DNA from 2 places in the Photorhabdus viridis genome. Region 2 is predicted to be linked to the other one. Evidence: predicted binding sites of a transcription regulator. Region 2 holds the regulator's gene; the other holds the start of a gene.
What was found. The regulator LexA, encoded in region 2, represses DNA repair genes until DNA is damaged. The targets are predictions, from matches to a motif close to TNCTGTATGTACATACAGNA.

Region 1: the regulator LexA is predicted to act here: its motif matches at 3,293-3,312, upstream of ABR397_RS08150 (metal-dependent hydrolase).

The regions. Positions count from the first base shown of each region.
Region 1 covers NZ_JBEJZY010000015.1:26,376-31,688, reverse strand. The annotation lists gene htpX (protease HtpX) at 168-1,055, shown strand; gene ABR397_RS08155 (L-cystine transporter) at 1,128-2,519, opposite strand; gene ABR397_RS08150 (metal-dependent hydrolase) at 2,727-3,275, opposite strand; gene hxpB (hexitol phosphatase HxpB) at 3,499-4,164, opposite strand; gene ABR397_RS08140 (YniB family protein) at 4,348-4,890, shown strand; gene ABR397_RS08135 (fructosamine kinase family protein) at 4,945-5,313, opposite strand, start outside.
Region 2 covers NZ_JBEJZY010000033.1:9,313-14,625, reverse strand. The annotation lists gene plsB (glycerol-3-phosphate 1-O-acyltransferase PlsB) at 1-1,607, opposite strand, end outside; gene ABR397_RS14910 (diacylglycerol kinase) at 1,737-2,108, shown strand; gene lexA (transcriptional repressor LexA) at 2,228-2,833, shown strand; gene zur (zinc uptake transcriptional repressor Zur) at 2,969-3,478, opposite strand; gene ABR397_RS14895 (DUF1266 domain-containing protein) at 3,698-4,840, shown strand; gene ABR397_RS14890 (lactate oxidase) at 5,009-5,313, opposite strand, start outside.

The DNA of each region.
Region 1 (5,313 bases), on a different contig from region 2:
TTTGCTTAACCAATTGGTGTTAGGCTGATACCGGTTTTTTATAATTTTGTAAAGTTGTGTTGATTTTATCGCTTGAAGAGTTTAAAGCCTTGAATATAGCAAGAACGGCCTTATTTATAGATTAACTCTGAGAGTGCATTGATTATTAATAAAGGAAGCCGGTTTTTATGATGCGAATTGCTTTGTTCCTCCTCACTAACCTTGCTGTTATGTTGGTGTTCGGGATAATACTTTCTCTGACAGGAATTCAGGGAAGTAGCGTACAAGGTTTAATGATTATGGCTGGTCTGTTTGGTTTCGGTGGGTCGTTTATTTCCCTGCTAATGTCCAAATGGATGGCCTTGCGTTCTGTTGGTGGTCAGGTTATTGAACAGCCAGCAAATGAAGTTGAACATTGGTTAGTTGAAACTGTTCGCCGCCAGGCGGAACAGGTCAATATTACGATGCCGCAGGTTGCGATTTATGCTGCGCCTGACATTAATGCCTTTGCTACCGGCGCTCGTCGTAATGCTTCTCTAGTCGCTGTTAGTACTGGACTGTTGGATAATATGAGCAGGGCAGAAGCGGAAGCCGTTATTGCCCATGAGATTAGCCATATCGCTAACGGTGATATGGTGACGATGACTTTGCTGCAAGGGATAGTCAATACCTTCGTTATCTTCATTTCCCGTCTGCTGGCTCAGGTTGTATCCGGTTTTCTGTCTGGCAACAATAATGAAGAAGAGGGTAACTCTTCTGGTAACCCGATCGTTTACATGGTTGTTTCAATGGTGCTGGAAATCGTATTCGGTATTCTGGCAAGTATTATCACCATGTGGTTCTCTCGTTACCGCGAATTCCATGCAGATGCGGGATCCGCTAAGTTGGTAGGCCGTGAGAAGATGATTGCTGCTTTACAGCGTCTGAAAACCAGTTATGAGCCGCAGGAAGAGGGTAGTATGATGGCATTCTGTATTAATGGTAAATCCAAGACGTTCAGTGAGCTGTTTCTGTCTCATCCACCATTAGATAAACGTATTGAAGCTCTGCGCAGTGGGCAGTACTTGAATAAATAACATTGCGAATAAAATAAAAAAGCCGAAGAATGATGTATTCCTCGGCTTTTTTTATGATTTTTGAAATTCAAATCATAGCTGATTTAACTCAACTTCTTCTTCCTGATTGAAGGTAGTTTTATCAGTTTGTCCCATTAACTGGCTGGTAATTGTACCGGCGGTCATTGAACCACTCACATTCAGCGCGGTACGGCCCATATCAATAAGAGGCTCAACAGAAATCAACAGTGCAATTAGCGTTACAGGTAATCCCATTGCGGGTAAGACGATCAGTGCGGCAAATGTGGCGCCGCCGCCCACACCAGCAACGCCCGCGGAGCTGATAGTCACAATACCAACCAGTGTTGCAATCCATACAGGATCAAATGGGTTTATGCCTACTGTCGGCGCAACCATGACTGCCAGCATGGCAGGATAAATCCCGGCGCAACCATTCTGACCAATTGTTGAGCCGAAAGATGCTGAGAAACTGGCGATAGATTCCGGTACACCGATACGGCGTGTCTGGGTTTCAACATTCAGTGGGATACTGGCTGCACTTGAACGGCTAGTGAATGCAAAGGTCAATACCGGCCAGATTTTTTTGAAAAATTTAAGTGGATTGATACCGGTGAGAGAGAGCAGAAACCCGTGAGCAACAAACACTAGCGTCAGTGCAATATAGGATGCGATAACAAAGCTGCCTAGTTTCGCAATTTCGTGGATATTGGAGTTGGCGACAACTTTGGTCATCAGAGCCATAACACCGTATGGCGTCAGGCACATAACCAGGCGAACCAGTTTCATTGCCCATGCTTGCATAATATCGATAGCGGCTAATACACGTTCACCACGTTCGCGGTCATCTTTCAGCATTTGCAGTGCAGCAATCCCCAGGAAGGTCGCAAAAATAACAACACTGATAACAGACGTTGGATTGGCGCCAGCTAAATCGGCAAATGGGTTTTTAGGAATAAAAGATAAAATTAACTGTGGTACAGACAAATCAGAGATTTTGCCTATGTAGTTGTTTTCGATAGCCGACAGGCGTGCTGTTTCTTGCGTTCCTTGCACCAGACCTTCAGCAGTCAGGCCGAATAGATTAGTAATAATGATACCGATCAGCGCTGCGATCATCGTAGTGAACAGCAGGCTGCCGATGGTCAGAAAACTGATTTTTCCTAGAGAAGATGCTTTATGCAATCTGGCAACAGCGCTTAGAATAGAGGCAAATACCAGCGGCATAATCACCATTTGCAGAAGTTGTACATAGCCGTTGCCTACAATATTGAACCATGAAATTGATTCTTTCAGTGTGGCATTATCAGCTCCATAAGTCAGTTGTAGCGCCAGACCAAAAATAACGCCAATGGCGAGGCCGAAAAGAACCTTTTTTGACAGACTCCATTGGTGTGAGCTGGCTTTTGACAATAGCAAAAGCAGTGCTGCGAAAACGAGCACATTCAGAATTAATGGTAAGTTCATCCACAAACTCCAGATTTTAATTATTGAGGGAGTTAAGCTGTATTAATAGAGTTAAGTTATAAACTTATACCCTACAGCAAGTAATTGAGAATATGGTACCAGCTAAGGTTATCGGCTCTTATAATTAAATCGAATTTGATATAATAATCATGGCAATTAAGATTGATTTTTATGCGATTATAACATTAAAAATATTTTCAAAGGTTATTAAAAACACAGTTTTTTGATGTAATCTATATAAATAAGTATAGGGTAATCAATATGTTCTGGCAGAAAAACGGCAATGACAATTAGTAAGGCAGAAATAAATCTTTCTGCTTTCTTATTTCCTTGTTTGCCAAGTACAGGCAGGCAGAAACGTATTTTTATTGGCCATAACAGTGGTACGCCAGCGGGAGTCAGCATATCTGCTACCAAATGACTTAGATAGCCAACAATCATGGCATGGAAAAAATCGGTTGGTACAGGCCACTCTTCTGGTATTTTGAGCCAAAGTAAAGCGATACCTAATGCAAGAGCAAGTAAACTGTGAGTAAACCCTCTATGACCACATAGTTTGGCAATTGGAATGGAGATAAATCTGAATAATCTCCCTAGGGTTGAATTTGGGTGATCTATATCTGGCAACAATGCAGTAAGCAGCACGCCTGGTAGCATATGCAACCAGTCACCATTGGCTATTTCTGGTGTTATTTCAAGCTTGTGCGCCATAATAATACTGGCAACTGAAAATAAAAGATGCCCTTCCGCGGTCATAAATTCCTCTGACTGATAACTGTCTATCCATACAGTTGGTGAAGTATAGTGGGTTTTATGCGGGTAAGATAGGGGGTGAAAAGCAAAAATATCTTATTTATTAATATATAAAGTTAATATTTTATCAGATTTCCATTTGACAGAATAAGGAATAAACGCTACGGCGACTATGTGAGCAATTAGAAACTGCCATTTAAACAGATAATGGCAGCTAAAGTTATAGTCAGATGATATCTGCTACACTTAATTGTTCAAGTGAGCGTAGTTTAATATCTGCTAATGTCCAACGTAGATCATCAAAATGATGGGCTGTTGGAACAACGATTGAACGCATTCTTGCTGCTTTTGTCGCTATCATTCCATAAAATGAATCTTCCAGGGTCACACAACTTATGGGGGAAACACTCAGTTGTTCAGCAGCGAGCAAATAAACTTCGGGATGGGGCTTACTGTTGGGTAATTTGGCAGCAGAAACAACAGTATCAAAATAATGACTCAAGTTGAACATCTCAAGTACTTGTTCCAACATATATTGTGGAGAGGCTGATGCCAGCCCGATTTTCAACCCTTGCTTACGGCAAAGGTTTAAAGCATATTCCGCACCTGGGAGCAGGGGGCGGTTTTCTTTTACCTGTCTGATAACATGATCAATAATCTGTTGTTCCACTTCTGATTTTGATGCGCCTTGCCACGGAGAAGCTTGGTACCAGAGTTCCACAACATGGTCAATACGCAACCCAAGAGTATCTGGTAGTGTCTTTGCCAAAGATAAATCCAGACCTAATTCACTGAATACTTCTTTTTCTCCTTGGGTCCAATATGGTTCAGAGTCAATCAGTAAACCGTCCATATCAAAAATGACTGCTTTTATTGGTAAATGAAAAGACATGAGTATCTCCCATAGGTCAGACAATTAGAGAGAGCTGATTGTAGCAATCTCGGCGGATGAAATCTTTTTTTTGTGGGGAAGAGGGTAAGAAATGCTTAGTTAATTAAATATAAAGTTAAATTTAATCATTGATGGGCTATGATTAGCCAAAAATAAAATCTATTTACTGCTATGAGAGGTATCATGACTTACCAAAAAGCCGGATACATTGCTATTATTAAGCGAATTTTAGGTTGGATGATTTTTATTCCGGCACTCTTATCGACCATTGTTTCTGTGATCAATCTTGCCTGGTTGCATGGTATTAAAGGTAGTGGCATTAATGCTGTTTTGGATGATTTTCTGAAAATGATGGCCGAAATGGTGCGCTTTAATACGTCATTTTTGGATTTTTTCTGGAAAAATTCGCCAACTCCTGTTCGTTTGGCTGGTTTCACTGGGGAGAATATGAGCTTTCTGATTATATATTTTCTTATTTTTGTCGGCCTTGCTATGAATGCATCAGGCCAGCGTATGTATAGACAAGTAAAATTTGTACGTGAAAATATTGAAGATCAGTTGATTATTGAAAAGGCCAAAGATAATGGTGGACTGACACGAGAACAGATTGAATCAAGAATCAAACTTCCGCACCATACATTGTTTAGTCAGATTTATATTTTATATGTTTCACCGGTAATTATCGGTGCAATTTTTTATTTTCTACTGGGAATTTTAGGCTGGTAAATCTTCTGGTGGTGATGGCTGCGGAATGAAGTGTTTCCGCAGCCGGTTGTTTCTTCATTGCATAATGTCATTAATAATGTCTTGCGCTGCAATAAAATTATCACCACCAAACAGATTACAACGATTAAGCAAATAATAGAGCTGATATACTGGTTGTCGATCAATAAAATTGACAGGTAGTGGCCACACACTCTGATAACCATCAAAAATTTGCATTGGTAGATCAGGGTACAACGGTAGCATAGCAAAATCACACTCACGATCTCCCCAATAACAAGCAGGATCGAAAGCAACGGCATGATCATCCAGAGAAGCGCAATTAGCAGGCCAAAGATCGCCATGTAAGAGAGAGGGCTGTGGTTGGTGATGTTGAAGTTTGTTACTTATGACCCGAACAATATTATCAATATCACCAAATATTAT
Region 2 (5,313 bases):
TGACGTGATGACAGCAGGGCAGTTGAACACAGGTTGATTGCGTTAGCAGCTGCGGCATTATTGATGTTCACCATAATTTTCCCGGCCAGCTTACTGACTGTCGGGTTAACCCATTCGGGACGGTGAAACTCTATTGGGTCAATAGAATCACGCCAGTCAGGAACATGGTGATTAAGATATTGGATCAACGGGATAGGCTCACCAAAGTTTACATAGCCTTGCCCCAGATTACGAAGCTTACGCAAACCGCGTATCATCTGGAAAAAGCCCTCTTTCTCTTTGGTTGCTCCCCGCAGCTCTTTGGCATAAGTGGCAACTTCCATCACATGTTCGTAACCGATATAAATCGGCACGATAGTGATTGGGCGTGATTCACCTCTCAACATTGCCTGTAACGTCATGGTCAGGGTGCCCGTTTTAGGATCGAGCAAACGACCTGTCCGGGAACGACCACCTTCCATAAAGTATTCAACAGAATAACCGCGTGCAAATAACTCTCCCAGATATTCACGAAATATCGTGGAGTAGAGTTTATTACCTTTAAAAGTGCGGCGGATGAAAAATGCACCAAGGCGGCGGAACATCGGCCCTGCCGGCCAGAAATTCAGGTTGATGCCCGCGGCGATATGGGGCGGCACCAAACCCTGATGGTAAAGCACATAAGAGAGCAGCAAATAATCCATATGGCTACGGTGGCAGGGAGCATAAACCAGTTCGTGACCATCTTGCGCCAGACGACGGATGCGTTCAGCATTATGAACATTGATCCCTTGGTACAGACGGTTCCAGGTCCAACCAAGTACACGATCTGACAACCGTACCGCTTCATAAGAGAAATTCGCGGCAATCTCTTCCATCATGTTAACAGCATTCTGTTGCGCTTTCTCATGGGAGATTTTCTTACTGCGGGCCTCATCAATAACGGCCTTTTCTATTGCTTTTGAAGCCAGCAGCTTATTAAACAGCTCCTGACGAACAGGCAGACGCGGCCCCACTGCCGCCAGACGTTGGCGTGAATAGTGCATTCGCGCCACGCGAGCTAGCTTATGAGCAATGGTCTTGTCCGTGCCATGTTCAGTTGCCATATAACGCAAAGATACTGTATTTGAAAAACGCACAAAACTGTCCCGGCCCAGCCAGAGAACGGCGAAGAATTTTTGGATACCATTAAGTAGCCGCAGATGTGGGGTGCTGTGTCCTTCACGTCCGGGTGAACGACCAAACATGACAGAAACTGGCAGCATTTGAATATCCAAGTTTGGATTATTACGATGCAGATCCAGATAAGCATGGAAAATTTTTACGGATTCCTGCTTTGGTGCGCAATAGCGGAATACGCGTGGGCCATTATCAATAAATACATAGCCCGGAAGCTCAGTATCACCTATCTCCAGTGAGTTTAAAGGGTCCGGCAGATCCTGCTCAAGACATTGCTGACGTAATGTCAGTAAGTCTGCTTTGGAGTGATACGGCAATACGTACAGAATCGGACGTGTCGTATCGAGCCGTAATTCGGTAATGGGATCTTTAGGGATAAGTTTGCTCTTTACCAGTATTTTTAGTGGTAAATTCAATAATTTATAATATATTTTACGCCAACCTGACATAAATAACTTGAAGCCTCCTGTTAGCAATACGTCGCAAGCATACCAGAAACAAGTATTGAGATCTGTTATGTTAAGACGATAATAAAAGTTAAAAGTGATAAATAACCCTATATTTGGTGCGAGTAACTTATGGCAAATCAATCCAAGGGACTGACCCGTATCATCAAAGCAACCGTATATTCGATGAAAGGCCTCAGGGCTGCGTGGCAAAATGAAGCGGCTTTCCGGCAGGAAATAATCATATCTATATTGGCGGTAATTGTTGCATTTTATCTGGATATCAGCGCAATTGAACGCATTTTACTGATTGGTTCAGTGATGCTGGTGGTGATTGTGGAGATTCTGAACAGTGCTATTGAAGCTGTCGTTGATCGTATTAGCAGTGAATTCCATGAACTGTCCGGCCGGGCAAAAGATATGGGATCGGCGGCGGTCTTTCTGACGATGATGCTGTCGTTAATTGTCTGGAGTACTATTCTCTGGCACTATTTTGTGACCTGATTTAGTTTAATAATGAGTCATTATACTATATTAGACTGATTTTCTGCCCTGGCAGGTTCCCAATCGCTATTTACCTGTATATACTCACAGTTTGACTGTATAAACACACAGGGGGTGAAATGAAAGCACTTACCGTAAGGCAGCAGCAGGTTTATGACTTGGTGCGTGACCACATTTCGCAAACGGGTATGCCGCCAACGCGTGCTGAAATTGCATCACGTCTTGGTTTCCGTTCACCTAATGCGGCTGAAGAGCATTTAAAAGCATTGGCTCGCAAAGGGGTGATAGAGATTGTTGCCGGGGCATCCAGGGGTATCCGTTTGCTGCTAGAAGAATCTGGTTTACCGTTGATTGGTCGTGTAGCCGCAGGTGAGCCACTGTTGGCGCAAGAGCACATTGAAAGTCATTATCGGATTGATCCTGCACTGTTTAAGCCAAGTGCGGATTTCCTGTTAAGAGTCAGCGGTATGTCCATGAAAGATATTGGGATTATGGATGGTGACCTGTTGGCTGTGCATAAAACACAGGATGTTCGTAATGGGCAGATTATTGTTGCCCGTATTGAAGATGAAGTAACTGTAAAACGTTTTAAACAGACTGGAAATAAAGTTGAATTATTGGCAGAAAACCCTGAGTTTAAGCCAATCGTGGTGGATCTGCGTGAACGGAGCCTGATAATAGAAGGATTAGCCGTCGGGGTGATTCGTAACGGTGATGGGTTTTGATAGTAAAATATCGAATCGTTGTTTTTTGGTGATTGTCAAAAAGTTGCAATATTCCAGCAGAATCATGTTATTGGTTTATCAATATGATTATCTTGAACATGATTCTGCGGTTGCCTGCCGCTATTTACAGGTTCTCTATTTCTTTTTTACCTCAATACTGTGGTCGTGCTGACATTCATCCCGCTCAGTACAGGATTCAATCTCTGCACAAGAGGAACACAAACCATGCGCTTCAATGACAGTATGGCGTAAACTGAATCCAGCAGTTTTTGCTAACTGTTGAATAGCGGATTCAACGGCTCCACCATCCCGTTCTGTAACAGAACCGCAGCGATCGCAAATAAACATTGCTGATGTATGGCTTGGTTGTTCGATATGGTGGCACAGCACATAACTGTTGGTGGATTCTATTTTATGAATAAATCCCTGTTCCAGCAGAAACTCCAGTGCCCGGTATATGGTTGGTGGTTTAGCCTGTGGTTCTGCTTCCCGCAATAAATCCAGTAAATCATAAGCACTGATTGCGCCGGGTTGCTCTGAAATCAGACGCAAAACTTCAAACCGCTGCGGAGTAAAGCGAACTCCCCGTGTCAGGCAAATAGCTTCGGCTTGTTCCAGTAACTTTTTTTGGTTGATCAGTTTCATTACGCCCCTTACAGCCAGCATGATAACAATATTGGAATGTTATCATGTTTCTACGATAGAAAATATTCTCCAGAAAAGTTCATTGTGCTTGTCCCCTGATAGAGTTAATTTGGTTAAATTGATACTTAGCAGCAAAAATAATGTTTTATCGAGGTTTGTGATAATACAGATAAGAATTATCATATATGGTAGATAATTTTCGGAAAGGAATCATTTGTGATGAAAGAACTTTTACAAAATCAGCCTCATTATAGGCAGTTTCCTGCTAAAGGCTATCAGGTAATAAAGAATATTATCTGTGAAAAAAGAAAGTTACCTTTTCTGAGTTCATTATACGCATTGATTAATATTTTATTTGTAATTGCAGTCTGTATGGGAATTATATTATCTGTGGCAATTGTATTATTTATAATAGATAATGTATCCGTTCCTGCTATAGACTATTTACTTCTGGCACAAGTAGTCATTGCAGCATTATTTTCAGTAATGTTACTTTTAGTTATTATTTATCGTATTATTAAACGTCCTGAATGGGAACAACGGCGTTATTATCAACAAGCAGGTTTATCTTTTTTACCGGAAGAAAAGCGCCAGGTATTGCGGTTAAATATTGTGAGTGACTATTGGCAGGGCTTTTGGAGTGAAACTCTGGAGCATTATCCTTTGCAGTCACGGGTTGCTCATGATAACTATCGTTACTACCTGCTCCCATTATCATCTACTCAGGAACATCAATCCCAACTATACAGTGACTGGGGAATTATTGATGAAGAAGGTTATATGAAAATGTTAACTGGTTTGTGGGGTGGGGTGCATTCAAAACATTTTTCTGTTGATGCTGCGCTTAATGATGGCAAAATGTTTAAAGTTCTTGCCAAATTAGTTGAAGTAACACCTAACTCTATTCGTAAATGTTCTCAAACTGTTAATAGGCGCCCACCTGCGTTGGTGTGGGGATTTGATTTGTGGCTTGCAATTGTTTTAAGCCGTAACTGTTTTTGTGCTGGTTATATCAGTGAAGAAGTGGCATGGAAAAATATGCTGAAAACCGCTGATTATATTTATGAAATCTTTAGCAGCTTTGATGAGTTTTATACAAACTTCCGGTTGGGTAATGCCTACTGGAGTAATGATTTTGACAAGAGTAAAGATCGGCTGGAGCAGTTTAATTATTATAAATTATATTGTGACTGGCCAATTGCCAGCCTGCCGTGGCCTGAGCCAAAAGGCGTTATTATGGAACGGCAAATGATGACAGGGTTTTCTGCATTAGTAGAAGATGTTTTACGCAGTAGAATGGAAGAACAACAAAGGTATGAAATTGATCTCACGGAGCCGTCAGCATCTCGTATACTTCATTAATATTTATATTAAATACTTCCCCTTGAAGAATACTTCAGGGGGAAGGTGAAAATGCTATTTTACTGGTTAAATTATAAAAACCACCGTGGTTAACAGAATTTACCCCATTTCCTGAAATCACCTACTTTAAATGAAACGGGGCTGATATTTACGTTATCAGTTAATGAGTTAAATTAAACTGATAAACTTTCTCTCAATATCTTTAATAGCTGCGCACCCCGCCAGTTTCATGCTAAGTTTCAGCTCATCCTTAAGCAGGTTTAAAACGGAAGTCACGCCTGGCGCTCCGCCCAATGCCAGTCCATATAAAATTGGTCTGCCGATAGCGACAGCTTTGGCACCTAATGCGAGAGCTTTAAACACATGAATACCGCGACGAATACCGCCATCTAAGTAGACCGGAATGTGACGACCAACAGCTTCAACAATGCCTGGTAATGACTTGATTGCTGCCGGGACAGTATCTAATTGCC